One region of the Luteimonas sp. S4-F44 genome, then DNA from elsewhere that is predicted to be linked to it. Evidence: riboswitches for the same ligand, from Rfam matches in the RefSeq annotation. Region 1 holds a riboswitch; each other region holds the start of a gene.
The links. Region 1 has a riboswitch for cobalamin ahead of btuB (TonB-dependent vitamin B12 receptor). Riboswitches for the same ligand answer to the same signal wherever they lie in the genome.

Region 1 (9,735 bases):
AAGGTGCGCACGTGTACATCACCGGGCGCCGGCAGGGGCCGCTCGACGCGGCAGTGAAGGCGATCGGCCACGGGGCCATCGGCGTGCAAGGGGATGTCGCCAGCCCCGCCGATCTCGATCGGCTCTACGCCCGGATCCAGCGCGACCATGGCAAGGTCGATGTCGTCTTCGCCAATGCGGGCATCCACGAGAGCGTGCCGCTCGAAACGATCGACGAGGCGCATGTCGACCGCATGCTCGGCGTCAATCTCAAAGGTCTGATCTTCACCGTGCAGAAGGCGTTGCCGCTGATGGCGGCGGGCGGCGCGATCGTGCTGATGGGCTCGTCGGCCGGCAGCAAGGGCATTCCCGACCAGTCGCTCTACAACGCGAGCAAGGCGGCGGTCCGCTCGCTTGCGCGCAGTTGGACGGTCGATCTGAAGGAACGCGGCATTCGCGTGAATACCATCGCGCCCGGTGGCACCGAGACACGCCTGATCCGCGGCTTTCTGGATGCCCAACCCGGATTCGAAGACGCCTTGGTCCAGACCGTGCCGCTCGGACGATTGGGGCAACCCGATGAGATCGCACGCGCCGTTCTGTTCCTGGCGTCGAGCGAGAGCAGCTACGTTGCAGGCGTCGAGTTGCTTGTCGATGGCGGGTACGTCGCCGTCTGACGCCACCTAGCCGCGCTGCGTGATCGCCAAGCGGCCGGCGCGGCGATCGCTGGCAAGGGGGCCGCCGGAGCGACGGACGCCCGATCATCACGGACAGTCGCAGTCGGTCCAATGCGCGCCCTTGGGGGTGTGGCCGATACCCGGGTTGAAGCTGTTGGTCGGGTCGAGCGCGCGATAGAACGCGGCCAGCGCCGGCTTGGCGGGGTAGAGATGGCCCACATTGTGTTCGGCCGGGTACTCGGCGCCGCGTGCGTCGAGCAGGGCCCACATCGCATGTTCGATCGCCAGCGGGTCGTGGCCCGCCTTGACGATGTAGTCCTGGTGGAAGACATGGCACAGGAAGTGCCCGTAGTACAGCCGGGCGGCGAGTGCGGACGCGATCGAGGGCGGCAGGGTCTCGACCCAGTCGCGATCATCGCGTCGCAGCGCGATGTCGAGCGCGACGATGTCGGCGACCTGGCGACGGTGCACCTCGCGGTAGCGGACCGCCGCGCCAGCGATCGCGAAGCGATGCAGGAAGGCCTTGCGGCCCTCGTCGGCGGTACAGCGGAACCAGCTGCCCGATGTGCCGGCGGCGTAATGACGGTCGAGGAACGCCTCGGTCGCGGCCGCCTGCGTGGCGCCGACCTTGAGCAGCAGGTGATGCGCATAGCGATCGCGGAAGTCGCGCAGCCGGCGCGGCAGGTGGTCGGGCAGCAGCGAGACGACCGCCTGCAGCGCCCGGTCGCTCGCGCCGCGCAGGCCGATGCGCTCGAGCACGCCGTCGACCCGACTCTTGAACGCGAACGCCGCCGGAACCTTGTCGGTGCCGAAGCGGTCGATCAACAGGAACACGTCCTTGCCGTACTGCGCGCCGATGTCGAACGCATCGCGGTGCACGTACTCGCCGGCGATCGGCAGGTCGCCCGGCATGGTCAGCAAGTGACGGCGGATCGCGGTGAGATCGTCGGGGTCGTTGCTGCCGATGTAGAGCACGGTCGCCGGTTCGCGCGGGAAAGTGTCGAGCCGCACCGCGAACACTGCCAGCCGGCCGGCGGAGCCGGAGGCCTCGTGCAGTCGTGCGGGATCGGCGTTGTAGCGTGCCGGTGTGGGCGCATCGACGTCGCGCACGTCGTGCGCGTAGCGCCGGTCGGAGGCGACGCGGTCCGGCGGGTCGTGGACGTCGCAGGTCCGGTAGTTGCCGGCCTCCAGTCGCGCGAGCATCGCTTCGGGGTCGTCGCCCAGCTCGATGCCCAGGTGGTTCACCAGCCGCAGCGTGCCGTCGGCGTCTCGCTGCGCAAACAGCGCCAGTTCGGTGTAGGCCGGACCGCGGCGCACCAGCGCGCCGCCGGAGTTGTTGCACACGCCGCCGAGCACCGAGGCGCCGATACACGACGAGCCGATCACCGAATGCGGCTCGCGGTCGAGCGGTGCGAGCGCCTGCTCCAGTCTGTCGAGCGTTGCGCCCGGCAGGCAGACCACTTGCCGGCCGCCGCCCAGCAACTGGATGCCCACCAGCCGCCGCGTGCTGATCAGCACGATGCCGCGGTCGTAGGCGTCGCCGTCCGGCGTCGAGCCGCCGGTCAGGCCGGTGTTGGCCGCCTGCATGAGTACGATTGCGCCGGCGTCGAGGACCGCCTGCAGCACGCGCCACAACTCGACCAGGCTGCCCGGACGGACGACCGCGAGCACCGGACCGTCGCCGAAGCGGTAGCCCTTGCGATAGCGCCGCGTTGCCCGGTCGCCGGTCAGCACATGGCCGCGACCCACGATGCCACGCAGCCGGTCGACCAGCCCCTGGGCGACCAGGCGTGGGGTCATCGCGGCGGCGCGACCAGGGTGTCGCGGCCAATAGCGGCGACGGTGCGTGCACCGGTCAGCGTCATCGCCACGCGCATTTCCTGCTGCAGCAGGTCGAGCAGGTGCGCCACTCCGGCCTGGCCGGCCGCGGCCAGCGCGTAGACGAACGCGCGGCCCAGCAGCACCGCATCGGCGCCCAGCGCCAGCATCCGCACGATGTCCAGCCCGCTGCGCACGCCGGAATCGGCGAGGATCTTCAGCGACCCGCCGACCGCGTCGGCGATCGCCGGCAGTGCATGTGCGGTCGACAGTACGCCGTCGAGCTGACGCCCGCCGTGGTTGGAGACGACGATGCCATCGGCACCGAAGCGCACCGCGTCGCGCGCATCGTCGGGGTCGAGAATGCCCTTGATGACCATCGGCCCGCGCCAGAACGCGCGGATCCACTCCAGATCCTTCCATGAGATCGACGGATCGAAGTTCGCGCCCAGCCAGCCGATGTAGTCGGCCAGTCCGGTCGCCGTGCCGCGGTAGGCGGAAATGTTGCCCAGGTCGTGCGGTCGTCCGTGCAGGCCCACGTCCCAGGCCCAACGCGGATGCGTGGCCGCCTGCCACAGGCGACGCATCGCCGCGTTGGGGCCGCTCATGCCTGAGTGCGCGTCGCGGTAGCGCGCGCCGGGCGTGGGCATGTCGACCGTGAACACCAGCGTGCTGCAACCGGCGGCCTGTGCGCGCTCAAGTGCGGCGCGCATGAAGCCGCGGTCGCGCAGCACGTACAACTGGAACCACATCGGCCGATCGATCGCGGGGGCGACTTCCTCGATCGCGCACACCGACACCGTCGACAGCGTAAAGGGGATACCGCGCGAAGCCGCCGCGCGTGCCGCCTGGACCTCGCCACGACGTGCGTACATGCCACTCAGTCCGACTGGCGCGAGCGCCGCGGGGAATGCCAACCGCTCGCCGAACAGCTCGGTCGACAGGTCCAGGTCGGCGACGTCGCGCAGCACGCGCTGGCGCAGGGCAATGCCTTCCAGGTCGGCGACATTGCGGCGCAGGGTCTGTTCGGCATATGCGCCGCCGTCGATGTAGTGGAACAAGAACGGCGGCAGCCGCCGCCGGGCGGCGGCGCGGTAGTCGGTCGAGGCGGCAATGATCATGGCAGCAGCCTTCAGCTGTGCGACGGCGGCAGGCGCGAGGCACGGGCGCGGCGCGCCTCGTTCTCGTCGAGTTCGCGCAGCGAGGTGTGCACGAACGCAAGATGGGTGTGCGCGGCGGCGCGGGCGGCCTCGGGATCGCCCGACAGAACGGCGTCGCGCATCGCCCGGTGCTGCACCAACAGCGGTTCGAACGTGCGCGCCGAGACGTAGAGCATTTCCCGGCTCTGCGAGATGTTGGTCTGCAACAGGTCGAACATCCCGCGCATGACCTGCAGCAGCACCAGATTGTGCGAGGCCTCGGCGATCGACAGATGGAATGCGGCGTCGGCGCGCGCTTCGCCGGCCGGGTCGTTGCGACCGTGCAGCGCCGTCATCGCGTCGAAGGCCTCGGCGATTCGCGCGCGGTCCTCATCGGTCGCACGCAGCGCGGCGTGCCAGGCAGCCATGCCCTCCAGGCCGTGCCGGATCTCCAGCACGTCGTAGCGGTACTCCGGATCGCTGCGGAACACGCCAAGGAACGGTTGCAGCGGTGCGATGCGCGGGAAGGCAGGCGCGTCGTGCGCGCACAGGTAGGTGCCACCGCCCTGGCGCGCATGCAGCACACCCTGACTTGCGAGGCGGGCGATCGCCTCGCGCAGGACAGTGCGCGACACGCCCAGCTCGAGCGCGAGGGCGCGTTCGGGCGGCAGGCGGTCGCCGGGGCGCAGCGCGCGTGCATCGATCAGCGCCAGCACGCGTTCTGCAACCTGGTCGGACAGACGCACGCGACGCGCGCCGATGGTATCGGGGCGGGTGGCAGGGGCGGGAAGGCGCATCCGGGACTCCATGTCAGTTCGCTTGCAACGTGCTGGCCGGCCAGGCATCGCCGCGTTCGCGCCGGCGATTCGAGATCGAATTGGTACGACCAAATTAAATACGATGGGCCGGCGATGTGCGACGAGTGTAACGAAACGAGCGCATTTATCGTCAAGACGACCAAAGTCTCAGATCATTGGTCACACCAATACATCGCGAGTCGATGTTCGCAGTGGACGCGCGGGGCGAGCGTACGGTCGGTGACGCCCTCGAAACCGCGCCGCCGCCCGTCGAGACGCGTTTGCATAGTCGAGCTGGCAGGGGGGCGCGACCAGCCGTGTGCTCATGCCGCTCGACGCGCCTACGACGAAGACGTCGCATTGCCTGTCCGTGCCGAGGTGTTGACGCCCGATGGTCTCGCCGATGCCGGGCGATGCGGCCAAGTCGCGGTCGGTGCAGGGGCATCCTGACCGCGACCGGCGCCGCGTCAGCGTGCGGACGGTTGCCAGCGCAGGGCCAGCCCGTACTCGCGCCCGGGCTGGCGATACCACGCCACCGTCTCGTAGTCCTTGTCGAGCAGGTTGGTCGCCCTTGCTTCGAGCGTCCAGGCCGGTGCGAACGCCCACGCCGCGCGCAGGTCGAGCGTGCCGTAGCCGCCGACGCGGAGCGTGTTGGCGGGATTGTCGTAGCGGCTGCCGGCGCCGCGCAGCGTGGTGCCGATGCGGAAGTCGCCGACGCTGCGGTCGATGTCGAGCCGGCCACTGTTGCGCGCGCGTCGGGCGAGCAGGTTGTCGCGGTAGGCGCCTTCGCTGCGGTCGCGCGGGTCGACGTGGCTCAACTCGGTCGACAGGTCCCAGCCGGCGAGGGTGGTCGCGAACGTCAGCTCGGCGCCACGGATGCGGGCTTCGTCGATGTTGCTGCCGCGACCGACATAGTCCGGCGGCAGATAGACGAACACGATCAGGTCGTCGATGCGGCTTTCGAAGACGTCGAACGACCAGCGCCACTGGGTCGCCTGCTGCGCGATCCCGAGGTTCATGCTCTTGGCGCGTTCCGGCTTCAGGTCCGGGCTCTCGGAGCCGGGGTAGTACAGGTCGTTGAAGGTCGGGGCCTTGAAGCCGGTGCCGGCGCTGGCGGTGACGCGGAAGCCGTGGGCCAGGTCCATGCCCCAGCCCAGGCTGCCGGTGCCGTGACCGCCGAACTGTTCGTTGTCGTCGTGGCGCAGGCTCGCCTGCAGGCGATGCGCACCGAAGCGACCGCGGTACTCGACGAACGTCGCGTAGTTGTCGCGCGCGGTCACCGCGTAGCGGGTGTCGCTGTCGACCTCGTCAGCCTGCCAGTCGAAGCCCAGGCTCAGGCTCTGGGTTGGCGCCAGACCGAAGTCGGCCTGCACCGAGGCGGTGTCGCGGCGGGTGTCGATGCGGCCAACATCGCTGCGCGTGCCAGTGTCGGCATCGCGGAAGTAGGTGCTCGACTTGTCGTAGGCGCGGCCGGCCTGCGCGGTTAGGCGCACGACGTCGGAAGGCGCATAGACCAGCGTCCCGCCCGCCACTTGCTGCACGGTGTCGGCCTCGTTGCCACCGAAGAGGCTGCCGTCGTACTGGTTGAACGCGTCGGCATGCAGCGCATGGCCTTCCAGGCGCAGCGCGTCGGTCAACTGCACACCGGCGCGCAGGTTCAGCGAACGGTTGCGGTAGCCGTCGCGGTCGGGCTCGTCGACGAAGCAGCCCTGGAACAGCGCCGCCGAGCCGCGGCAGGCATCGATGCCGTCGGTGCGCTGGAACGCCGCATCGACGCCGAACCAGCCCCGCCCGCTGCGGCCGCCGATGCCGGCGCTGGCTTCGCGCAGGCCGTGGCTGCCGGCACCGATCCGCGCGTGCGGCGAGATCGCACCCTCGTGGCGGCGGGTGAAGATCTGGATGACGCCGCCGATCGCCTCCGAGCCGTAGAGGCTCGAACGCGGGCCGCGCACGATTTCCACGCGCTCGATCTGGTCGACCGGCAGGTCCTGGATTGCTGGCATGCCGGCGGTCGCGCTGCCGATGCGCACGCCATCAACGAGCACCAACACATGGTCGGATTCAGCGCCGCGCAGGAAGATCGAGGTCAGCTTGCCCGGGCCGCCGCTGTTGCCGATCTGGATGCCGGCGCGGCCGCGCAGCAGTTCCGGCAGGTCGCGCGCCTGACTGCGTTCGATCTCGTCGCGGTCGATGATCTGCGCCGGCACGAGGCTGTCGGCCAGCGCGGTCTGGGTCCGGTTGGCGGTGACGAGCACGGCATCGAGTTCGCCGGGGGCGGCGAGCGCTGACGGAGCGAGCAGGGCAGTGGCGATCGCCATGGTCAGGGTGCGGAACGGCATTGCGGTCTCCTTACGCGCGCGCATCAAACGCGCGTCGGGCGGGCTGGCGAAGATCGCGGGAACGGGCGCGCACGGACCGCCGTCCAGGCGCAGGAAACGCCCGGAACGTCGTCGCAATGCCCGCCGCATCGCAATCAAGTGGAACTTCGAGGCCGGTCTCCGGACTTGCGCGTGGGCGTTCTGAGCCCAAGCGTCGCGCCTTCCCGTGCGCAGGGCACAGTGGCGAGAAGCGACGCTTGCACACGCTTACCGTTGCGGGGGCAGTGCCGGAATGGGGTCGCCTCGCAGCGCCCGTCACCGGCTTCCCGTTTCAACCCGGACAGGCCGGGTCACCGCGAAGCAGGCGCGATTGTACGCCAGCGCTTCGCCGGTTCAGCGCTCGGTAGTGTCCGGCATCGCGTCGTCGCGATCGCCCGCGTCGTGCAGGATCGTGGTGACTGGGCCGGCCGCGGTCCGTGCGCGCGTGTCGGGCAATTGCGCGGTCGCCGCCTCGGCGGCCTCGGCCAGTTGCAGGCGACGCGCCTCGGGCACGTCCTGCCAGTGGCAATCCAGCAGCGCGCCCTCGATCGAGTACAGCAGGTTGAGGCTGGGCCGAAAGCCCGCCCGGCGCACGCGCACGAAGGCCTCGACCGCGCCCGCCGCCTCGAGATCCTCGCGCGTCCGCAGCCCCACCTGCCGCAGCCACGCCGCCGACCTTGGGCCCAGGTTGCGCAGCTTCGGCGCGCTCAACGTGCGTGCTCGACGTAGAGCTGCGCGAGCGCTTCGAGCCCGGCCTGATCGTCGGCGTCGAACCGGGCCGGCAGTGGACTGTCGAGATCGAAGACGCCGATCAGGCGGTCGCCGGCGACCAGCGGCACGACAACTTCGGATCGCGACGCGGCATCGCAGGCGATGTGACCGGGAAACGCATGCACGTCGTCGATGCGCTGGGTCTGCCGGGTGCGCGCCGCGGCGCCGCACACGCCTTTGTCGAGCGGAATACGCACACAGGCCGGCAGGCCCTGGAACGGCCCGACGACCAGTTCGGTGCCGTCATAGAAATAGAAACCGACCCAGTTGAGGTGCGGCAGCGCGTGATAGACCAGCGCCGAAAGGTTCGCGGCGTTGGCGATGGGGTCGGATTCGCCGTGCAGCAGGGCGCGGGCCTGCGCCGCGAGCGCGGCATACTGGTCGGCCTTGCTGCCGCTCAGAGGTGTGGAAGTGAACATGTCGCGCAGTGTAGCAGCGGGGTCGCGCCCGCCCCGCCGCGTCGTCGCAGGCGTCTCGACCGGCGTGCCGGCATGAGCGCGCGCACGTGTCTGGTCACCGGGACCGATACCGGCATCGGCAAGACCCACGCCAGCGTGGCGTTGCTGCAGGCCTTGCGCGCCGACGGCCGCCGCGCGGTCGGCATGAAGCCGGTCGCCAGCGGCTGCGATTGGCAGGACGGCGGCTGGCGCAACGAGGATGCGCTGGCGCTGCAGGCCGCCAGCCGGCCCCGGCCGGCGTACGCCGACGTCAACCCGGTGGCACTGCCCGAAGCGACCGCGCCGACCCTGGCCGCGCGCGCGGCCGGCGTGGTCGTCGAGGCCGGCCTGCTGCACGCGGCGCACGCGCGGCTGGCCGCCACGGCCGACGTGGTGCTGGTCGAGGGCGCCGGCGGCTGGGCCGCGCCGCTGGCCGAGGACATCGAGCATGCGGACCTGGCGCAGTGGCTGGGCGGCGCGGTGGTGCTGGTGGTCGGGCTCCGGCTCGGCTGCCTGAGCCATGCCCGGCTGACCGCACGCGCAATCGCGGCCGACGGCTGCCGGCTCGTGGGCTGGGTCGGCAACCGGATCGATCCGGAGTTCTCGCGCGCCGACGACTATCTCGGCCTGCTCGCCGACGCATTGCCTGCGCCGTGCCTGGGGGTATTGCCGTTCGTCGGCGACGGGGGCGGCCCCGAGACCGGCGCCCTGGTGCTCGATCCGGCCTGGATCGACGCGCTGCCGCGTCGATCATGATCAAAGGGTGGGTGGCACCCGCGGCACGAGCCGCGGATGCCAGGTGGACTCAATGCCCCTGCGGCACCGGTGTTGCTGCATCGCCGTCGCGCCCATCGGCGTCGGTGGCGGCGGCCGCGTCGCGGTCATGGCTGTGGTCGCGCGCCAGCAGCAGGTAGAACGCCGGCAGCACGAACAGCGTGAACGCGGTGCCGATCGACATGCCGGCAGCGATCACCAGCCCCATCGAGAAGCGCGCCGCCGCGCCCGGACCGCTGGCGATCAGCAAGGGCACCATCGCAAACACCAGCGCGGCAGTCGTCATCAGCACCGGCCGCAGGCGGATCGCGGCGGCCTGCTCGATCGCCTCGGTCTTGATCAGCCCCTCGTTGATCTGCAGCTTGTTGGCGAACTCCACGATCAGGATGCCGTGCTTGGAGATCACGCCCACGAGGGTGACCAGACCCACCTGCGTGTAGATGTTGATCGACATGCCGGGGAAGGCCTCGATGCCGGCGAACTGCAGGATGCCCGACACCAGGGCCAGCGCATTGAGCACCAGCAGCGCGCCGCTGATCGCCATCGGCACGGTGATCAGCATGATCAGCGCGTCGCGGAAACTCTCGAACTGCGCGGCCAGCACCAGGAAGATGATCACCAACGCGAATGCCAGCGTGATCAGCATCGTCGTGCCTTCCTGCTTGAACTGCCGCGACTCGCCGGCATAGTCCACGCTGTAGCCCTGCGGCAGCACGTCGGCAGCAATCTCGTCGAGCACCCGCAGCGCCTCGCCCTTGGTCACGCCCGGCCGCGGCGCGAAGGTGATGCCCACTGCATTGAGCTGCTGGAAGCGCTTGAGCGACTGCGGCTGCGCACTTTCCTTGAATGAGACCACCGTCGAGAGCGGGATCAGTTCGCCGCTGCGGGTCCGGGTGTAGTAGTTGCCGAGCTGTTCGGCGTTGAGCCGGTCGGCGCGCTGCACCTGCGGGATCACGCGGTAGGAACGGTTCTGCATCGCGAAGCGG
Region 2 (9,735 bases), 1.8 Mb from region 1:
GCGAGGCCGGGGTGCGCGCGCATGCGTTGTCGACCGGGCAGAGCGTGGCCGGCATCGACCTGGGCAGCGACAGCGTGCGTCCGCTGCGCAAGCCCAGGGTCGCGCTGGTCATGGGCCAGGGCGTCAACGCGACCGAGATCGGCTCGACCTGGTTCGCGCTGAGCGAGCAGTTGCGCTGGCCGGCGACCCGGCTCGACCCGACCCAGCTCGCGCGCGCGCCGCTGGGCAACTACACCAGCCTCGTGCTGGCCGGCGGCAACTACGAGGACTGGAGCGAGGCGACGGTCGAGGCGCTGCGCGGCTGGGTCCGTGCCGGCGGTTCGCTGGTGACCTTCGGCAGCGCCTCGCAGTGGGCGATCGATCACAAGCTCGCCGACGGCCTGGGCCAGGCCCCGGCCCGCGACGAGGACGACACCGCGCGCGCGGACTTCGGCGACCGCCGCGACCTGCTGGCCGAGGACCGCATCTCCGGCAACCTGGTCTCGGCCGATGCCGACATCAGCCATCCGCTGGCCTTCGGCGTGCCGCGCCGCGCGCTCTTCGTCAACAAGGAGAGCGCGGTGGTCCTGCCACCGGCGCGCGACCGCTTCTCCACGGTCGTGCGCATCGACGACGCGCCGTTGGTCAACGGCTATGTCTCGGTGCGCAACCGCGCCCGGCTCGGCGGCGCGCCGTGGGCGGTCGTCGCCGCGACCGGGCGCGGGAACGTCGTGCTGTTCGCCGACGACCCGGCGCACCGCAAGTACTGGCACGGCACCGAACGGCTGTTGCTCAACGCGTTGCTGCTGTCCGACCAGTTGGTGCCGGCCGGGCGTCGCTAGCCGCCGACGATGGCCGCGACCTGGCTGCGTCGCCGGATCGCGGCACACAGTGTTGTCGCCCGCGGGACATGCCGGTCGCGTCCGTGGGCGACCATGCGCTGCCACGACATTCCCGCCGTCGGCACGGGCCTGGCCATGACCCTCACCCAACTGCGCAGCTTCGTCGCCATCGTCGAATGCGGCCACAACATCACCCTGGCCGCCCGCCGCCTGCACGCGACGCAGTCGGGCCTGTCCAAACAGCTCGCGCAATTGGAGAACTCGCTCGGCTTCCTGCTGTTCACCCGCCGCCAGCGCGCGCTCGCCGCGCTGACCGACGAGGGCCGGCAGGTGCTCGCGCACGCCCGCCGCCTGCTGGCCGAGGCCGGCAACATCCAGGCGCTGGCCGACAACCTGCGCCGCGAGGCGCAGGGCCTGCTGCGCATCGCCACCACCCACACCCAGGCCCGCCACGCGCTGCCGCCGGCGCTGCAGGCGCTCAAAAACGACTGGCCCGAGGTCGCGGTGCACGTGGTGCCTGGGGGCGATGCCGAGTCGCTGCGGCTGCTGGCCGAACACCATGCCGACCTGGCGATCCTCAGCGGCACCGGCGCCCCACCGCCGGGCCTGGTGGCGATTCCGCTGTACCGGTGGGGCCGGCGGGTGCTGGTGCCGGCCGGCCACCCGCTGACGGCATTGCCGCGCCCGATCGGCCTGCGCGACCTGGCCGGCGTGCCGCTGGTGAGCTACGAATCGAGCCGGCAGCCCGCCTCGTCGCTGCAACGCGCGTTCGCCGCTGCCGACCTGCGCGCCGACCTCGCGGTGACCGCGCGCGACGGCGCGCTGATCCGGACCTACGTCCACGCCGGCCTGGGGGTCGGGATCGTCGACGAGATGGGCGCCGACCTCGACGACGGCCTGGTCGCGCCGCCGGTCGAGGACGGCCTGCTGCCCGAATGCATCACCTGGGTGCTGCTGCGCCGCGACCGGGTCCTGCGCGACTTCGGCTTCGCGTTGGTCCAGGCGCTGGCGCCGCATTACGCTGCGGTCGATCTGCGCCGACTGCTCGACCACGACCAGCCGCTGCCGATTCCGGCCCCCGACTGGCGCCGCTGGTCGCGTGCGACCGCCGCTGTCCAGCGCGCGCGGACGGCGGTCGCCGTAGCTGAATAGGCGTCTGGCGGGGTTGCCTGGCGCAGCCGGATCTGCATCGCCCCGCACCCGGCGGCCGCCCGAGGCCGCACGATTCCCGGCCTGACGCGGCTCCGGGTGCCCGCCCCACATTTAGCGTTGACGCTGCCCGACCACCCCACTATCTTGGGCCCGTCGGTTCCGCAGCCACAACGTCTGTGGATGAAAAACGGGACACCGGTGACGCCCCACGCCAGTCCGGTGCTGCCCCGCAGCGGTAATTGGGAACGTCCCACCCGCCACCGGAGCGATTCGGTACGCGGCGGGACGAAGGCGCCGCCTTCGCCCATGAGTCCGTACCCTGCCGACAGCCGCGCGAAAGCACGACGCGCGGTTTGCGGCTGTGGACGCTCCGTACAGGGGCGGGTCGTCCGCAGCCACCGGACCCGACGCGGGCGGGCCGGGGCGTGCGCGAATGCACTGGACACCAAAAGAAGAGAGAGGACGCATGACCAGCCACGACACCATCTCGACCGCCCCTTCGACGCCCGCAGACGCGCCCCCGACCCCGATCGCCTCCCCCACCCCTGTGGCGCCGTCCGCCGTCGACGCCGACGACGTGGTGCCGCCGCCCCCGAGCGCTGCCATGCATACCGCAACTGCTGAAACCCCTGACGTCGACACCGACGTCTCCACCTGGATCACCAAGGAAGCCGGCAACCGCCGGATCCCGTACGACCGCGCGCGCCTGGAGCGCAGCATCGACCGCGTCCACGGCGAGTTCCCGCAACTCGATATCGTCGACTACAAGCGCAGCGTGTTCGGTTTCGTCGAACGCAAGGACGCGGTCAACGCCGACGACCTGGTTGACCACCTGATCCGCGAGGCCGAGGCCCGCGTCGACGTCACCGCACCGGAGTGGGAGTTCTTCGCCGCTCGCCTGTACCTCCACCGCCTGTACAAGCGCGCCAGCCGCAACCGCTTCTACGACGCCGAGCAGAAGTACGGCTCCTATGTCGGCCTGCAGGAGTCGCTGGCCGACCGCAATATCTATTCCAACGACATCCTGCGCGCCTACTCCAAGGAGGAACTGCAGGAAGCCGGACGCATGATCGAGCCCGAGCGCGACAAGCTGTTCGCCTACAACGGCCTGTATCTGCTGGCCACGCGCTATCTGGCCACCGACACCTCGCGCGCCGTGTTCGAACTGCCGCAGGAGCGCTGGCTCACCATCGCGCTGTATCTGATGCAGAACGAGACCCGCGGCGGCCGCGAGCGCCGCATGCAGCTCGTCGGCGAGGCCTACTGGGCGCTGTCGAATCTGTACATGACCGTGGCGACGCCGACGCTGCAGAACGCCGGCAAGGTCGGCGGCCAGCTGTCGTCGTGCTTCATCGACACCGTCGACGACTCGCTGCAGGGCATCTATGACTCCAACACCGACATCGCCCGCGTCTCCAAGGGCGGCGGCGGCGTCGGTGCGTACCTGGGCTATGTGCGCTCGTCGGGCTCGGCCATCCGCGGCGTGCCCAATTCTTCGGGCGGCGTGGTGCCGTGGATCAAGCAGCTCAACAACACCGCCGTGTCGGTCGACCAGCTGGGCCAGCGCAAGGGCGCGGTCGCGGTGTACCTGGACGTGTGGCACCGCGACATCGAGGCGTTCCTGGATCTGCGCCTGAACAACGGCGATCAGCGCCTGCGCGCCCATGACGTGTTCACCTCGGTGTGCATCCCCGACGTGTTCATGGAGGCGGTCGAGCGCCGCGGCGACTGGTACCTGTTCGATCCGCACGAGGTCCATCGCGTCAAGGGCTGGTACCTGCAGGACTTCTTCGACGAAAAGAAGGGCGAGGGCACGTTCCGTAAGAAGTACGAGGAAGTCGTCCGTGACGAGCGCATCTCGCGCAAGACCGTCAAGGCGATCGAGATCTTCAAGCGGATCATGGTGTCGCAGCTCGAGACCGGCAACCCGTTCATGTTCTACCGCGATGAAGTGAACCGGAAGAACCCGAACAAGCACGTCGGCCGTGTCTATTCGTCGAACCTGTGCACCGAGATCCTGCAGAACATGAGCCCGACGAAGATGATGCAGGAGATCATCTCCGGCAATCAGATCGTTACCACCAAGCAGGCCGGCGACTTCGTCGTGTGCAACCTGTCGTCGGTGAACCTGGGTCGGGCGATCGTGCCGCAGGAAGGCCAGGGCGACTTGATCACCGACGTGCTCGAGCGGCTGATCCCGATCCAGGTGCGGATGCTCGACAACGTCATCGACCTCAACCAGCTGCCCGTCCCGCAGGCCACGATCACCAACCAGAAGTACCGCGCGATCGGCCTGGGCACGTTCGGCTGGCATCACCTGCTGGCGCAGAAGGGCATCCACTGGAACACGCCCGAGGCCGAGGACTTCAGCGACACGCTGTATGAGCGCATCAACTTCCTGACCGTACAGGCGAGCATGGAACTGGCCAAGGAAAAGGGCGCCTACTCGGTGTTCGCCGGCAGCGACTGGCACACTGGTGCCTACTTCCGCGACCGCGACTACAACTCGCCCGCGTGGCTGGAACTGGCCGCCAAGGTCGGCGTCAACGGCATGCGCAACGGTTGGCTGATGGCGGTCGCGCCGAACATGTCGACCGCGCAGATCGCGGGCTCCACCGCGTCGATCGACCCGATCTACTCGGCGTTCTACTACGAGGAGAAGAAGGATTACCGGCGTCCGGTTGCCGCCCCCGGCCTGTCGCTCGAGACCTGGCCGTTCTACGAGAAGGGCGCCTACAAGGTCGACCAGTTCGCGTCCGTGCGCCAGAACGCGCGTCGCCAGCGCCACGTCGACCAGGCGATCAGCTTCAACCTGTACGTGCCCAGCACCATCCGCGCCAGCACCCTGCTCGAGCTGCACATGACCGCCTGGCGCGAAGGCATCAAGACCACGTACTACGTGCGCTCCAACGACATCGACATCGCCGAATGCGAGTGGTGCAGTAGCTAAAGGGAACGCGATAGCGCATTCGCGCTGTCGCTCCCCACGGTTCGCCTCGCGAACCGCGGGCCCCGTTTCATTGGCTTCCACACCTCCGCGCCTTCGGCGCGCCTCCTGACTTAAACCGGGGTCAGAGTGCATTTATCCACTGACCCCGGTTCGAGAGTGCAACGAAAAAATGCACTCTGACCCCGGTTCTGCTGATCGCACGCGACACGAAACACGAGAAACGCAATCATGGCCACGACTTCTACGCCGCTCGATCGCATCAAGATCCTCGAGCCACGCCATCCCAACCGCTCGACCGGCATCATCAACGGGCGCACGTCCGGCATCCTCAACTGGAACGACATCCCGTACCCGTCGTTCTATCGCGCCTACAAGGAGCTCTCGACCAACTTCTGGATTCCAGACGAGGTCGACATGAAGAGCGACGCCAAACAGTACGGTGAGCTCTCGGCGCGCGAGAAGAACGCCTACGATTCGATCATCGGCCTGCTGGCCACGCTCGACTCGCCGCAGACGCGCTTCATCTACAACGTCGCCGAGTACATCACCGACCCGGCCGCGCACGCCAACGCCGCGATCATCGGCCAGCAGGAAGTGATCCACAACGAGAGCTACAGCTACGTCCTGGCCTCGATCACCGACCTGTCGAACCAGAACCGCGTCTTCGAAATCGCGCGCACGCATCCCACGATCCAGAAGCGCAACGCGCCGATCATGGAGTCGTACGACGACTTCATGCGCGAGAAGACCGCCGAGACGCTGCTGCGCTCGCTGATCCAGTCCTCGATCCTCGAAGGCATCAACTTCTATTCGGGCTTCGCGTACTTCTACAACCTGGTCCGCCAGAACCGGATGACCGGCACCGGCAAGATCATCAGCTTCATCAACCGAGACGAACTGGCCCATACCAAGTTCATCAGCGAGGTGATCCGCGCCATCGTCGGCGAGAACCCGGAGCTGCAGACCAACGAGCTCACCGACTACGTGCACAAGGCCTTCGCCCACGCGATCGACCTGGAAGTGCAGTGGACAGGCGAAGTGCTCGACGGCATCGACGGCATCGACGTCGACGAGATGATCCGCTACGTGAAGTACCGCGCCAACAAGATGTCCGGCATGCTCGGCATCGAGAAGCTCTACACCGAGACCACCGACAACGTCATGCCGTGGATCAAGGCCTACGCCGACAACTTCACCGAAACCAAGACCGACTTCTTCGAGATGCGCAACGCGTCGTACAAGAAGACGAATTCGGACAACGGCTTCGACGATCTTTGAGGCATCGCAAAACCGGGGTCAGAGTCGATGTTCGTCCGGCGGCCTCGCCGCCACCTGACGATCCGATGATCGGAAATCGACTCTGACCCCGGTTTCTGGAACATCGAGTCTGACCCGTGCGCATCCTCCTCGCCTACTGTTCGCTCAGCGGCAACACCCGCGACGTCGCACGGATGGTGCGGGCGCGCTGTGAGGCGCTGGGGCACGAGGTGACCTGGATTGAGACCGACATCCAGACCCTCGCGTCTGTCTGCCCCGATGGCGCCGCGCACGATCTGTATGTGCTCGGCGCCTGGACCGACAACGCCGGCCGTACGCCCAGCGAGATGAAGCGTTTCATCGCCGACCTGGTCGACGCGGTCGGCAAGCCCGAACGCGTCGCGGTGTTCGGCACCGGCGAGACGCAGTGGGGCGCGGAGTACTACTGCGGCGCGGTGCATCGCATCGCGACGTTCTTCGGCACCGACTACCCGACGCTGGAGATCGAACAGATGCCGCACGGCGAACGCGACGCGCTGAAGATCGAACGCTGGACCGATACCATAGTCGCCCGTACCGAGACCCCGTCCCATGCAGACCCTGCACGCCTCCACGCCTGACGACTACGCTGCCGCCCTGGCCGCGCATCCGCGCCTGCTCGTGGACTACTACAAGGACGACTGCCCGGGCTGCAAGATGCTCGACATGTCGCTGGCCAAGTTCGCCGCGACCGACGCTGCGAACGGCCTGGTCCTGCTGAAAGTGAAGCTGGAGATCGTCGGCGAGGACTTCTTCCGCGGCCTGGGCCTGCGGCAGACGCCGACGCTGGCGCTGTTTCGCGACGGCGAGGAAGCCGCGCGTCTGGCCGGGTTCCAGAGCCCGCCGCAGATCATCCAGGCTGTCGCACGCCATCTCGCGCCGATCGACGCCTGAGTCACCGGGCGTCGCGCCCTCTCCCCCGCACGAGTTCCGCATGCCCCCCATTCCCGATGCACCAGCCACCGAAGCCCGGATGCTGGAGATCGTCTTCCCCGATCACACCAACCACCTGGGCACGCTATTCGGCGGCCAGGCGTTGGCGTGGATGGACAAGGCCGCGTTCATCGCCGCCTCGCGCTATGCGCGGCTGACCGTGGTCACCGCGCGTTCGGAGCAGGTGGATTTCAAGCTGCCGATCCGCCAAGGGCAGCTGGTGGAGACGATCGCGCGCGTGGTCGAGGTCGGGCGCACCTCGATGCAGGTGGAGGTCGAGGTGATCGCCGAGGACCTGATCAGCGGCGAGCGCGAGCTGTGCACGCGCGGGCGCTTTGTGATGATCGCGCTCGACTCGCGCGGCCGGCCGGCGCAGGTCCGCGCCTTGCCCAAGGACGCCTGAGGCTGCGAAATGCGCGGCCCAGGCCTGCAGCACTGGCTGCAAGCCGAGGTAGCGCCGCCCGTCCCAGCCGCTGGCGAGCACGCGTCCCTCGCGGTCGACCAGCACCAGATTCGGCGGCGCGATCCCGCCCAGCGCGCGCACCGGGTCGAGCATGCGCAACCGCCGCGGTTCGATCGCCGGCCACGGCATCGCCCGCAGGCGCATCGTGCGACGCATCTGCGCTGCCGATTCGTCGAGGCTGGCGTAGACCACCTCGGTGTCGGCGCCGGCCGCGCGCAGCGCGTCGCGCACCTCGCGCAGCGTCGGCGAGAACGCGTGGCACGGCGCGCACCAGTCGGCGCCGAAGTACAGCGCGACGATTTCCGGCGGCCGGTCCCAGCGATACGCCGGCAGGTCCACGCCGTCGGGACGCACGAGCGCGGCGTCGATCGCCGCGCGCAGCGCGGGATCGGCACGGCTGGCATCGTCGCCCGATGCCGGCGCCGACAGCGGCGCGATGAGCGACAGCAACGCGGCGAGCGCCGACACCCGCACAGCGCGCCACTCAGAAGTTGAAGCGGGCGCTCGCATACGCCGACCGCGCGAAGCGGGGTCCGTAGACGTAGTCGCTGTCGCGGCCGGCACCGGTCTCCAGGTCTCGCTGCCGCTGGTCGAGCAAGTTGCGCAGCCCCAGCGCCAGGTCCCAGTGACGCGCGCCCCGTCCCAGGTGCCAGGTCGTACCGACGTCGACGACCCAGAAGTCGCGCGTGCGTACCAGCGCGGCGGCGTTGTGGTGCAAGGCCTGCATCCGTCCGGTGTACTTCACGCCGACGAAGGCGTCGATCAGCGGCGATGGCGACCACACCAGTTGCGCCTGCCCGCCCCAGCGCGGCGACTTGAGCGCCTCGCGCGTCGCCAACACGGTGCTGCCGCCCGCGTCGCGGTCGTCGAACACCACCTGCGCGTCGTCGTAGCGATTGCGGTACCACGCCACCCCCGCGCTCAGGCTCAGGTCGTCCGAGGCCTGCCAGCCCAGGTTGCTCTCGAAGCCGGCGACCCGCGAGCCGCTGGCGTTGCTGCGCAGCTGGTACAGGCCGTCGGCGTCCTCGCGGATCTCGCCGAGCACGAAGGTGTCGCGCAGCCGCGTTGCCGAGACCGTCGCGTCCCAGCTCAAACGCCCGTTGGCCGCGACCGGCCGCCAGTCGATGCCCAGCATCGCGGTCGTCGCGCGTTCCTCGTCGAGGCCTTCGGCATTGCGGATACGGACCGGCTCGGCGCCGAGCGTGTCGACGTGCAGGTCCTCACTGAACACTTCCGGCGCGCGAAAACCGGTCGAGACGCCGGCGCGTAGTTTCACCGCATCGCGCGCCTGCCAGGCCAACGCGATGCGCGGCGAGAGGATCGGGTCGTCGAGCGCCGAATGCCGGTCCAGGCGCGCGCCCAGCACCAGGTCCACGTCCTCGGCGATCGTCCACTCGTCCTGCACGAACGCGCCGAGGTTGGAAAACGTCTCGCGCTCGCCGCGGCGCAACGTGGTGCCGGTCGCATCGCGCTGGTCGTCGCGCACCGATTCGCGCCGGTACTGCAGCCCGAACGCGAGCGCGTGCGCGCCGTGGCGCAGCGTGTACTGACCATCGAGGTAGTGCAGTGGGTTGACGGTGTAGCCGTACTGGTCGAAGGCGGTCGCGGCCGGGCTGCCGGGCACGTCCGGATCGAGCGCACCGGCCTCGAAGCCGGGCGCCGCGGGATCGGTCTCCACATCCCCCAGGCCACCGTAGAAGCTGTGGCGCCGGATAAAGGCGAACGCGTAGCCGAGCGTGAGATCCGCGGTCTCGTCGACGATCCGTTCCCAGTGCACGCCGCCGCGGTGGTACTCGGTCTCGAGCGACTCGGCGATGTTGGCCTGCCACTCGGGCCTGTCGAAGCGATTGCCGCCGCGGCGGTCCTCGCGGGTGAGCAGGTAGTGCGCGCGCAGCGTGTCGGCCTCTCCCAGCGCGCGCCAGGCCTGCACGCCGGCGACGCGCTGGTCCTTGCCGGCGATCTCGCTGTAACCGTCGTCGTTGAAGTCGATCGGGTCGTGCTTGGCCCACTGGCCCACGACAGACAGTCCGCCTCGGCCGTCGGCCGCCACCCGGTCCACACGGCCATCCACGGTGCGCATCGGCTCGCCCTGCTGCAGCTCGATGCCGGCCTGCACGAAG
Region 3 (9,735 bases), 1.4 Mb from region 1:
CACCGCGATCGGTTGGACCTGGGCGCTGGCGCTGACCGCCATCGCGCCCGACCGCGCCGATCCGCTGCTGCAGCGCGGGCGCAGCTTCGGCGAGAGCCGACTGGTCTGCAATGTGCACTGGTACAGCGACATCGTGCAGGGCCAGGTGGTGGGCGCGGCGACGTTCGCGCGGCTGCAGGCCGAACCGGCGTTCCTGGCCGACCTGGCGGCGGCGCGCACCGAAGTCGCCGCCCAGCGCGCACGCGGTGCGCAGCCCGAGGGCTGCGACGCGCAGACCGCCGCGCTGCGCCTGTCGCCGTTGCCGGCCGCCGACGACCGCTGAGCCCGGCTTACTGCGCGACAATGGCCGCGCGATGACCACGACGCCTGCCCCCGATCCCGATCCCGATCCGCGGCCCGAGCCGCCCGAAGCCCCGCTGCCCAGCGACTGCTGCGACAGCGGCTGCCCGATCTGCGTCTACGATCTGTACGCCGACGCGATGGCCGACTACCGCGCCCGGCTGGCCGCGTGGCGCGCGCGGCATCCGGGGGCTGACTGACGTCGGTCTTTGCCGGGATTGGCTTGAAAGGGGGAGACGCTGGATGACCAAGCGCTGGGTCGGCGTGGGCGCGCCGCGCGTGGCGCTCGCCGTGCCGTTGTTCGATGACCGCGCCAGGACGGTGGCGAACCTGGTCGATCTCATCGCCCACGAAGGCTTCCACATGGCGGGATTCTTCTCGGGAGATGGGTTGACCGCTGGCGATGAGCGCAAGGCGTATTACGCAGGCCTGTGCGCACAATTGGCCGTGCGGGGCGAGATCCATATGAATTCGCTCCCGGGTGCAGTCATTGAAGGGGTGGACGATTCGATGGTCACGGCGTCTTCGGGGGCTGCCTATCGGGTGAGGCGGGAGTTCGCGAAATTCTTTGAAGACGACAAGCGCATCGTGCAGTCCGAGGCCGGCGCCGCGGTGATCAAGCGCTGCGAGGCGGTGCTCGGTCTTACGTGGAACAGCTGACGTCACCGATCCCAGTCAGAGCGGCCGACTGACTCATGCGGCTGCGCTTACGCAACCACGTCGAAGCGCGCGGCGTGACGGGCCAGGAACGCGTCGGCTTCGGCGCGCAGCCAGGTACCGACGGCGGCGACGGCCGGCGTGTGTGCGGTACCGGGTGCGGCCAGCAGCCGGAAGTCGTGGCCGTCGAGTGCAGGGCCGAACGGGATCTGCAGCACGCCGTCTTCCAGCGCGTCGGCGACCAGGGCGACGCTCGCCAGTGCGATGCCCTGACCGGCGATCGCGGCCTGGATCGCATGCGCTTCGTCCGAGAACCCGAGTTCGCCGCCGTGCGTATCCGGCAGGCCGGCGGCGCGGCACCAGCGCGGCCAGTCGGGGGTGTGGGCGTCCTGTAATCGCCAGGCGTAACGCAGCCGCGGCACGGTTGCCAGCGCGCGTGTGCCGGCCAGCGCCAGGCTGGGGGCGCAGACCGGAATGAACCGTCCGGGCAGCAGCGGCCAGGCCTCGACCTGTGGACCCGGTACGGGGCCGTAGCGGATCGCCAGGTCCGCGCCGCCGGCGGCCAACCGGACCGGGTCGTCGGCCGCGTGCAGGTGCAGGTCGATCTCGGGCGCCGCGGCGGCGAGCGCGGGCAGGCGCGGCAGCAGCCAGCGTGCGGCGAAGCCTCGGGTCGTGCTCAGCGTTACGGCGGGCCGGCGCGTCTGCCGTTGCAGGTCGGCGACGGCGGCGGCGATGCCGTCGAAGCCGCCACGCACGCTCGGGTACAGGCGTTGCCCGGCTTCGGTCAGCCGCACCTGACGCACCTGTCGTGCGAACAGCCGCAGGCCCAGCCAGTCTTCGAGCTGGCGGATGCGATGACTGACGGCCGTGGGCGTCAGCGACAACTCCTCGGCCGCGGCCTTGAAGCTCTGTCGCCGCGCGGCGGCCTCGAACGCGCGCAGCGCGCTCAGCGGGGGCAGACGGGCGGGACGCGTGTGCATGAGCGCAATTCATCCATTGGACGAGAAAACATCGTTTGTCGGGGTTCCGGTTGGCGCCAATCATGCCGGTGTGCCTCGGCGCGCATTCTCTCCCATGTTCGACAGGTGAATCATGCTCAGCTTACTCCATCTCGATGGCAGTGCCCGTCCCGGTTGCTCGGGCGAGGTCCCGCACGGCTCCCACACCCGCCGGCTCGGCGCCCGCTTCGTCGCGCGCTGGCGGCAGCGCCGCCCTGGCGATCGCATCGTCTATCGCGATCTCGGCCTGACGCCGCCGACGCATGTCGACGGTCACTGGATCCATGCCGCGTTCACGCCGCCGGCGCAACGCGCGCCGTGGATGATCGAGCGACTGGCGCAGAGCGATGCGCTGATCGACGAACTGCTCGACAGCCCGCTCGTGGTGATGGGGGTGCCGATGTACAACTTCGGCATGCCGGCGCCGGTCAAGGCCTGGATCGACAACATCGTGCGCGTGGGCCGCACCTTCGGTTTCGATCGCGCGCGCACCGGCGCGCCGTACTGGCCGATGCTCGCCGATCAGGGCCGCCGCGCCGTGCTGCTGGGCGCGCGCGGCGATCACGGCTATGACCCCGGCGGTCGCAACGCCGGCGACAACCTGGTCGAGCAGGGCGTCATGACGCCGTTGCGCTACATGGGCATCACCGCGTTCGACCGGGTCGCGGTGGAGTACGACGAGTTCGCCGATGCCCGGCTGGCGGCGTCGATCGCGTGCGCCGAGGCCGCGGTCGATGCGCTGGTCGATCGCCTGGCCGATGAGGCCGATGCGCGGGAGACGGCCGCCGAGGCGATGCCCGCTTGACCGCCCGTGCGGTCGGGGCTACCGTGTCGCCGCCAAGGTTCATCTCTTCATGCGAATGAAGCGATGATTAAAAGGGAAGCCGGTGCGCCGCGATGCGGCAATTCCGGCGCTGCCCCGCAGCGGTAATTGGAAACGACCCCCGTCAATGCACTGGCGCCCGTCCGGGCCGGGAAGCGACGGACAGTAGGCCCGCCACCTCGCAGGTGGCCCGTCCATGAGCCCGAAGACCTGCCTTGGCCGTCCGCGTCGACAGGTGCGGACGTACGACCTGGGGCCTCCGCGGGGAGGTGCACGGGCATCGCGCCGCGCATGTCGCGGCCGGTCCCGCACGTCCGCACGCAGGCCCCGGTTCGCCCGAGGGGGCGAAGGTCGGCCGTGTGGCAGGCGGGCGCGCGCAGGCGCGGCGCACACCATGCGGACCCTTCGTTCCTCAATCCCACGCATTGAGGACGCATCCACCATGACCGGCATCACCAATCTCGGATTTCCCCGCATCGGCCGCAAACGCGAGCTCAAGCGCGCTGTCGAACGTCATTGGCGCGGCGAGGCCGACGCCGCGCAGTTACAGGCAGTGGCGCGCGAACTGCGCCTGCGCCATTGGCGCCTGCAGCGCGAGGCTGGTGTCGCCACGCCGCCGAGCAACGACTTCTCGCTCTACGACCAGGTCCTTGATGCCGCGTTTGGCGTCGACGCCATCCCCGAGCGCTACCGCGCGCTGGCCGATGCCGATCCGCTGGCGGGTTACTTCGCACTGGCGCGGGGTCATCAGCAGGACGGCATCGACCTGCATGCGCTGGAGATGACCAAGTGGTTCGACACCAACTACCACTACCTGGTCCCCGAACTGCAGGCCGGCCAGCGCTTCGCACTGCGTGACGACAAGCCGGTGCGCGAATACCTGGAAGCCAAGGCCGAAGGCATCGAGACCCGGCCGGTGCTGCTCGGCCCGGTCACGCTGCTGTGGCTGTCGAAGACTGTTGACGGCAGCGATCGTTTCGCGCTGCTCGATGCGCTGCTGCCGGTGTACGCCGAGTTGCTGGCGCGGCTGCAGGCCGCCGGCGCGGCCTGGGTGCAGATCGACGAGCCGGCGCTGGTGCTCGACCTCGATCCGGCGGTGCGTGCGGCCTATAGCCGTGCCTACGCGGCGCTTGCCGAGGGCGCGCGGCCGAAGCTGCTGCTGACGACCTACTTCGGGCCGCTCGACGACAACCTGGCGCTGGCCGCGTCCTTGCCGGTCGACGGCCTGCATGTCGATCTGGTGCGCGGGCGCGAACAGCTCGACGCGGTACTCGGTGCGTTACCGGCCGGGCGCGTGCTGTCGCTGGGGCTGGTCGATGGCCGCAACATCTGGCGCACGCGGCTCGACGACGCACTGGTGCTGGCGCGCTATGCGATCAGTGCGCGCGGCGACGATCCGGTGTGGTTGGCGCCGTCGTGTTCCCTGCTGCATGTGCCGGTGGATCTGGCGGGCGAGACGTCGCTGGATGACGAGCTGCGCAGCTGGCTGGCCTTCGCCCGGCAGAAGCTCGACGAACTGCGCCTGCTGGCCGAGGCCCTGGCCGACCCCGATGCCGCCGAGCCGGCGCTGGCGCGGGCGCGCGACGCGATCGCCGCGCGCCGCGCCTCGCCGCGTGTGCGGCGGCCCGAGGTCGCGGCGCGGGTGGCCGCGCTCGACGCGTCCGCGGCGCGCCGCAGCGCGTCCTATGCCGCGCGCCGGGTTGCGCAGGACGCGTTGCGCCCGCTGCCGCTGTGGCCCACCACCACGATCGGTTCGTTCCCGCAGACGCTCGAGGTACGGGAGGCGCGCGCCGCGCACAAGTCCGGCAAGCTGAGCCAGGCCGACTACGATGCGTTCATCGCCGAGCAGATCGCGCACTGCGTGCGTGTGCAGGAGGAGCTCGACCTGGATGTGCTGGTCCACGGTGAGTTCGAGCGCAACGACATGGTCGAGTACTTCGGCGAGCAGCTCGACGGCTTCGCGTTCACCAAAAACGGCTGGGTGCAGAGTTATGGCTCGCGCTGCGTGAAGCCGCCGGTGATCTATGGCGATGTCGCGCGTCCGGCGCCGATGACCGTGCGCTGGTCGCAGTACGCGCAGTCGCTGACCTCGCGGCCGATGAAGGGCATGCTGACCGGCCCGGTGACGGTGCTGCAGTGGTCGTTCGTGCGCGACGACCAGTCGCGCGCCGACACCTGCCGGCAGATCGCGCTGGCGTTGCGTGACGAGGTGACCGACCTGGAGGCCGCCGGCATCGGCGTGATCCAGATCGACGAACCGGCGCTGCGCGAGGGGCTGCCGCTGCGCCGCGCCGACTGGGCGGGGTACCTGGATTGGGCAGTCGAAAGCTTCCGCATCAGCGCGTCGGGCGTGGCCGACACCACCCAGATCCACACCCACATGTGCTACTCGGAGTTCAACGACATCATCGAGGCGGTCGCGGCGATGGACGCCGACGTGATCTCGATCGAGACCTCGCGCTCGCGCATGGAACTGCTCGAGGCCTTCGTCCGGTTCCGCTATCCCAACGGCATCGGCCCAGGCGTCTACGACATCCATTCCCCGCGCGTGCCCGATGTCGAAGAGATGACCGCGTTGCTGCGCCGGGCGGCCGAGTCGATCCCGGTCGCCCAGTTGTGGGTCAATCCCGATTGCGGGCTCAAGACCCGCGGTTGGCCGGAAACGCGCGCGGCGCTGGCGGCGCTGGTGGCGGCCGCGCGTACGCTGCGTGCGCAAGCGCAGCGCAGCCAGGCCGAGCCGGTTGCGGCGGTGACCGCCTAGCCTGCGGGTCGAGGCCGGGTGCCGCGATCGTCGTCAGTGCTGGGCGACGGCGTGGCGCCCGGTCTGGCCGGGCGCGTGGCTGGCGTGGCGGTCCGGGTCGTGGCGCAGGCGCAGGCGGCCCGGCGTGCTGGCGTCGGCCACGATCGGGTAGGCCTCGCACAGCGCACCGACGAAGGCCAGCGGCGCATCGCTGCGGAACACGCCGGTCACCCGCAGTGCCTGCAGCGCCGCGTCCTCGATGACGATGCGCTCGTGGCTGTAGCGGTTGAACTCGGCCACGACCTCGGCCAGCGTCGCATCCTCGAACACCAGCCGGCCCGACAGCCAGGCCGGTGCGGCGGGCTTGCGCAAGCTGCCGATCTGAGGCGCGTCGAGGTCGCGGCTGAGCCGCGCGGTCGTGGTCTAGGAATATCGTGCGCTCGCGCGGCCGGCAGGCCTCGCGCAGCCGGGTGTCGGTGTTGAGGTGATGCGGGTCTTGTGTTCGAGCGTCATCTCGCGGCGCTCGCAGACGCCGGTGGCGCAGACGCACTCGGCCGGCGTCACGGCTTCCACAAACGCGAAAACCGCGACCACACCTTCTGGGCCGGCGTCACTTTCTGGCAGGCCAACCTCCTCGACGACTAATACCGGACAGCGTGCAAATCCTCATATGACGGCGAGCGACGCTCTAATGGCGTCGCTCGCCGTCGCAAAGGCGTTGTCACTGGCACGCCATCGCTAGGAGGCGAACATGCCCCGACGCCACCGGTCTGACCCCGGTGTTCAGAGGGGCGGGAGGCGGAGGGGCGGGAAGGCGCGTTGGACGCAGTCGGTGCGTTCGCAGACTTTGCAGCCCGGGCCGATCGGGGTGGCGGTGGCGGGGTCGTCGAGGTCGAGGCCGCGCGAGTAGGTCAGGCGGTCGGCGTGGCGCAGGTCGCAGCCCAGGCTCACGGCGAAGGTCTTGCGCTGGCGGCCGTAGCCGGTCGGGCCGCTCTCGACCTGTCGGGCCAGCCAGAAGTGGCGGCGGCCGTCGGGCATGCGTGCGACCTGGGTCAGGATGCGGCCGGGCTGGTTGAAGGCCTCGTAGACGATCCACAGCGGGCAGGCGCCGCCGACGTGGGAGAAGTGGAAGTCGGTTGCCGAGTGGCGTTTGGAGATGTTGCCGGCGCGGTCGACGCGCACGAAGAAGAACGGCAGGCCCGGCCGGCCGGGGCGGGCGAGCGTGCTCAGGCGATGGCAGACGGCCTCGAAACCGACACCGAAGCGATGGGCGAGGCGGTCGATGTCGTAGCGCTCGGCCTGGGCGGCGTCGAGGAAGGCGCCGTAGGGCATCACCAGCGCGCCGGCGTAGTAGTTCGACAGACCGATGCGCGCCTGCGCGGCGCGCTCGGTGTCGGCGAAGCCGGCCTGGGCGACCAGGGTGTCGATCAGCGCGCCGTGCTCGCGCAGCGCCAGTTCGGCGGCCATCTGGAAGGCCTGCTGCCCCGGCTGCAACCAGTCGGGCAGCCACAGCGTGCGGGTGTCCGGGTCGAAGCGGCGCTTGGCGTCCATCCGGTCATCCAGTGCCACGGCGATGCTGTGCGCGTCGCGCAGGCGCTGGCGCAGTCGCGGTGCGACCTGGCCGGCGACCAGCCCGTGCGCGCCAAAGGCGGCTTCGGCGATGTCATCGAGTTCGGCGACGTGGTTGCGGCGGCGGTTGAAGTAGTCGCGCACCGGGTCGCCGTCGGGCCCGGCGAGCTCCACCTCGCCGAGCTGCGCGGCGAGCACGTCGGCGCGTTCACGGATCGTGCGCTGGCGACGATGCAGGTCCAGCAGCAGGCGCGCGATGCCGGGCAGGTCGCCGGCCAGCGTCTCGAGCTCGTCGGGGGTCGCGGCCGACTCGCCTAGGTCGGCCAGCGCCTCGCGCAGCTCGCCGACCAGCGCGGCCGGGCCGGCGTCGTCGAACAGGGCCGGCTGCGGACCGAGCAGGACCTCGAGGCGCGCCTGCACCGCAGGGGTCAGCGGGCGCTGGTCGCGCTCGATCTGGTTGAGATAGCTCGGCGACAGGGCCAGCGCCTGGGCCAGCGCGGCCTGGGCCAGCCCGTGTTGCTGACGCAGTCGTCGTAGCCGGGCGCCGACGAAACGCTTGGGGCGGCTCATGGCGGATTCGCAATATTCGCAGGAATGTGCGCGATGTTCGCACGATACGCGGGCCTTCGCAGGCGCCTACCAGGCCGATTCTGCAAATAATGCGAATCCCGTCCCGCCCGCAGGCCTGCCCCATGTCGAATGCTCCGCACTCCGTCCCGCTGCTGATCGACGGCGAATTCGTCCAGTCCCAGACACGCGAATGGCGCGACGTGGTCAACCCGGCCACGCAGGCGGTGCTGGCACGCGTGCCGTTCGCGACCGCGGCCGAAGTCGACGCCGCCGTCGCCGCTGCGCAGAAGGCGTTCAAGACCTGGCGCAAGACCCCGATCGGCACGCGTGCGCGGATCTTTCTCAAGTACCAGCAGCTGATCCGCGAGCACATGAGCGAGCTGGCTGCGATCCTGACCAGCGAGCAGGGCAAGACCCTGCCCGACGCCGAGGGCGATGTGTTCCGCGGTCTGGAGGTGGTCGAGCACGCCGCGGCGATCGGCAATCTGCAGCTGGGCGAGCTGGCCAACAACGTCGCCAATGGCGTCGACACCTACACGCTGCTGCAGCCGCTGGGCGTGTGCGCCGGCATCACCCCGTTCAACTTCCCGGCGATGATCCCGCTGTGGATGTTCCCCATGGCGATCGCCACCGGCAACACCTTCGTGCTCAAGCCCTCCGAGCAGGACCCGCTGGTGACGATGCGCCTGGTCGAGCTCGCGCTCGAAGCCGGCATTCCCAAGGGCGTGCTCAACGTCGTGCACGGCGGCCCGGACGTGGTCAACGCGATCTGCGACCACGCCGACATCAAGGCGGTCTCGTTCGTCGGCTCGACCAAGGTCGGCACCCACGTCTACAACCGCGCCTCGCTCGCCGGCAAGCGCGTGCAATGCATGATGGGTGCGAAGAACCACGCGATCCTGCTGCCCGACGCCAACAAGGAGCAGACCCTCAACGCGATGGCCGGCGCCGCGTTCGGCGCGGCCGGCCAGCGCTGCATGGCCGCCAGCACCGCGGTGCTGGTCGGCGAGGCGCAAGCCTGGATTCCCGACCTGGTCGCCAAGGCCAAGACGCTGAAGGTCGGCGGCGGCACCGAAGCCGGCACCGACGTCGGCCCGGTGATCTCGTGCGCGGCGCGCGAGCGGATCGAAGCGCTGATCGCCTCGGGGATAGAGGACGGCGCGACGCTGGAACTCGACGGCCGTAATCCTAAGCTCGATGGCGACTATGCCAAGGGCAACTTCGTCGGCCCGACGATCTTCTCCGGGGTCAAGCCCGGCATGCGCATCTACGACGAAGAGATCTTCGGGCCGGTGCTGGTGATCCTGTCGGCCGAATCGCTCGACGAGGCGATCGCGATCGTCAATGCCAACCCGAACGGCAACGGCGTTGCGGTGTTCACGCAGTCGGGCGCGGCCGCGCGCAAATTCCAAGAAGACATCGATGTCGGCCAGGTCGGCATCAACGTGCCGATCCCGGTGCCGGTGCCGCTGTTCTCGTTCACCGGCTCGCGCGCGTCCAAGCTCGGCGACCTTGGCCCCTACGGCAAGCAGGTGGTGACGTTCTACACCCAGACCAAGACAGTGACCGCGCGCTGGTTCGACGACGAGACGCTGGGCCACGGCGTCAATACCACGATCAGCCTGAAGTGACGATGGGCGCGACCACGACCGCAGGCAACGATTTCGGCCTGACCGAGGAGCAGATCGCGTTCCGCGAGGCCGCGCGCGATTTCGCCGTCGCACAACTCGCGCCGCAGGCCGCGCACTGGGATGCTGCATGCATCTTCCCGCGCGAGGTGATTGCCAGCGCCGGCGCGCTCGGCTTCTGCGGCGTCTACACGCCCGAGGATGCCGGCGGCATCGGGCTGTCGCGGTTGGATGCGGCGCTGATCTTCGAGGAACTGTCGGCGGCCGATCCCTCGACCGCGGCCTACATCAGCATCCACAACATGGCGACCTGGATGCTCGCGTCCTGGGCCGGTCCGCGCGTGCGCGGGCAGTGGGCCGCGGCGATGGCCAGTGGCGAGAAGCTCGGCTCCTACTGCCTGACCGAGCCGG

Region 2: it holds a riboswitch for cobalamin, as region 1 does, so the genes downstream of both, MNO14_RS15760 (ribonucleoside-diphosphate reductase subunit alpha) here and btuB (TonB-dependent vitamin B12 receptor) in region 1, are expected to answer to the same signal.
Region 3: it holds a riboswitch for cobalamin, as region 1 does, so the genes downstream of both, metE (5-methyltetrahydropteroyltriglutamate--homocysteine S-methyltransferase) here and btuB (TonB-dependent vitamin B12 receptor) in region 1, are expected to answer to the same signal.

The regions. Positions count from the first base shown of each region.
Region 1 covers NZ_CP093340.1:1,616,119-1,625,853, forward strand. Annotated here, with positions in the region: gene MNO14_RS07320 (glucose 1-dehydrogenase) at 1-656, shown strand, start outside; gene dld (D-lactate dehydrogenase) at 744-2,456, opposite strand; gene lldD (FMN-dependent L-lactate dehydrogenase LldD) at 2,453-3,595, opposite strand; gene lldR (transcriptional regulator LldR) at 3,607-4,410, opposite strand; gene btuB (TonB-dependent vitamin B12 receptor) at 4,878-6,749, opposite strand; cobalamin riboswitch at 6,882-7,101, opposite strand; gene MNO14_RS07345 (TfoX/Sxy family protein) at 7,122-7,478, opposite strand; gene MNO14_RS07350 (GAF domain-containing protein) at 7,475-7,957, opposite strand; gene bioD (dethiobiotin synthase) at 8,030-8,731, shown strand; gene MNO14_RS07360 (efflux RND transporter permease subunit) at 8,781-9,735, opposite strand, start outside.
Region 2 covers NZ_CP093340.1:3,492,632-3,502,366, forward strand. Annotated here, with positions in the region: gene MNO14_RS15750 (M14 family zinc carboxypeptidase) at 1-821, shown strand, start outside; gene MNO14_RS15755 (LysR substrate-binding domain-containing protein) at 957-1,973, shown strand; cobalamin riboswitch at 2,111-2,315, shown strand; gene MNO14_RS15760 (ribonucleoside-diphosphate reductase subunit alpha) at 2,440-4,923, shown strand; gene MNO14_RS15765 (ribonucleotide-diphosphate reductase subunit beta) at 5,152-6,201, shown strand; gene MNO14_RS15770 (flavodoxin) at 6,318-6,800, shown strand; gene MNO14_RS15775 (thioredoxin family protein) at 6,772-7,113, shown strand; gene MNO14_RS15780 (acyl-CoA thioesterase) at 7,154-7,555, shown strand; partial or broken gene MNO14_RS15785 (thioredoxin-like domain-containing protein) at 7,574-8,089, opposite strand; gene MNO14_RS15790 (TonB-dependent receptor) at 8,100-9,735, opposite strand, start outside.
Region 3 covers NZ_CP093340.1:189,467-199,201, forward strand. Annotated here, with positions in the region: gene MNO14_RS00865 (phosphatase PAP2 family protein) at 1-322, shown strand, start outside; gene MNO14_RS00870 (oxidoreductase-like domain-containing protein) at 354-539, shown strand; gene MNO14_RS00875 (hypothetical protein) at 583-999, shown strand; gene MNO14_RS00880 (LysR substrate-binding domain-containing protein) at 1,047-1,976, opposite strand; gene MNO14_RS00885 (NAD(P)H-dependent oxidoreductase) at 2,089-2,799, shown strand; cobalamin riboswitch at 2,818-3,050, shown strand; gene metE (5-methyltetrahydropteroyltriglutamate--homocysteine S-methyltransferase) at 3,260-5,578, shown strand; gene MNO14_RS00895 (FecR domain-containing protein) at 5,612-5,929, opposite strand; gene MNO14_RS00900 (short-chain fatty acyl-CoA regulator family protein) at 6,341-7,696, opposite strand; gene MNO14_RS00905 (CoA-acylating methylmalonate-semialdehyde dehydrogenase) at 7,819-9,327, shown strand; gene MNO14_RS00910 (acyl-CoA dehydrogenase family protein) at 9,330-9,735, shown strand, end outside.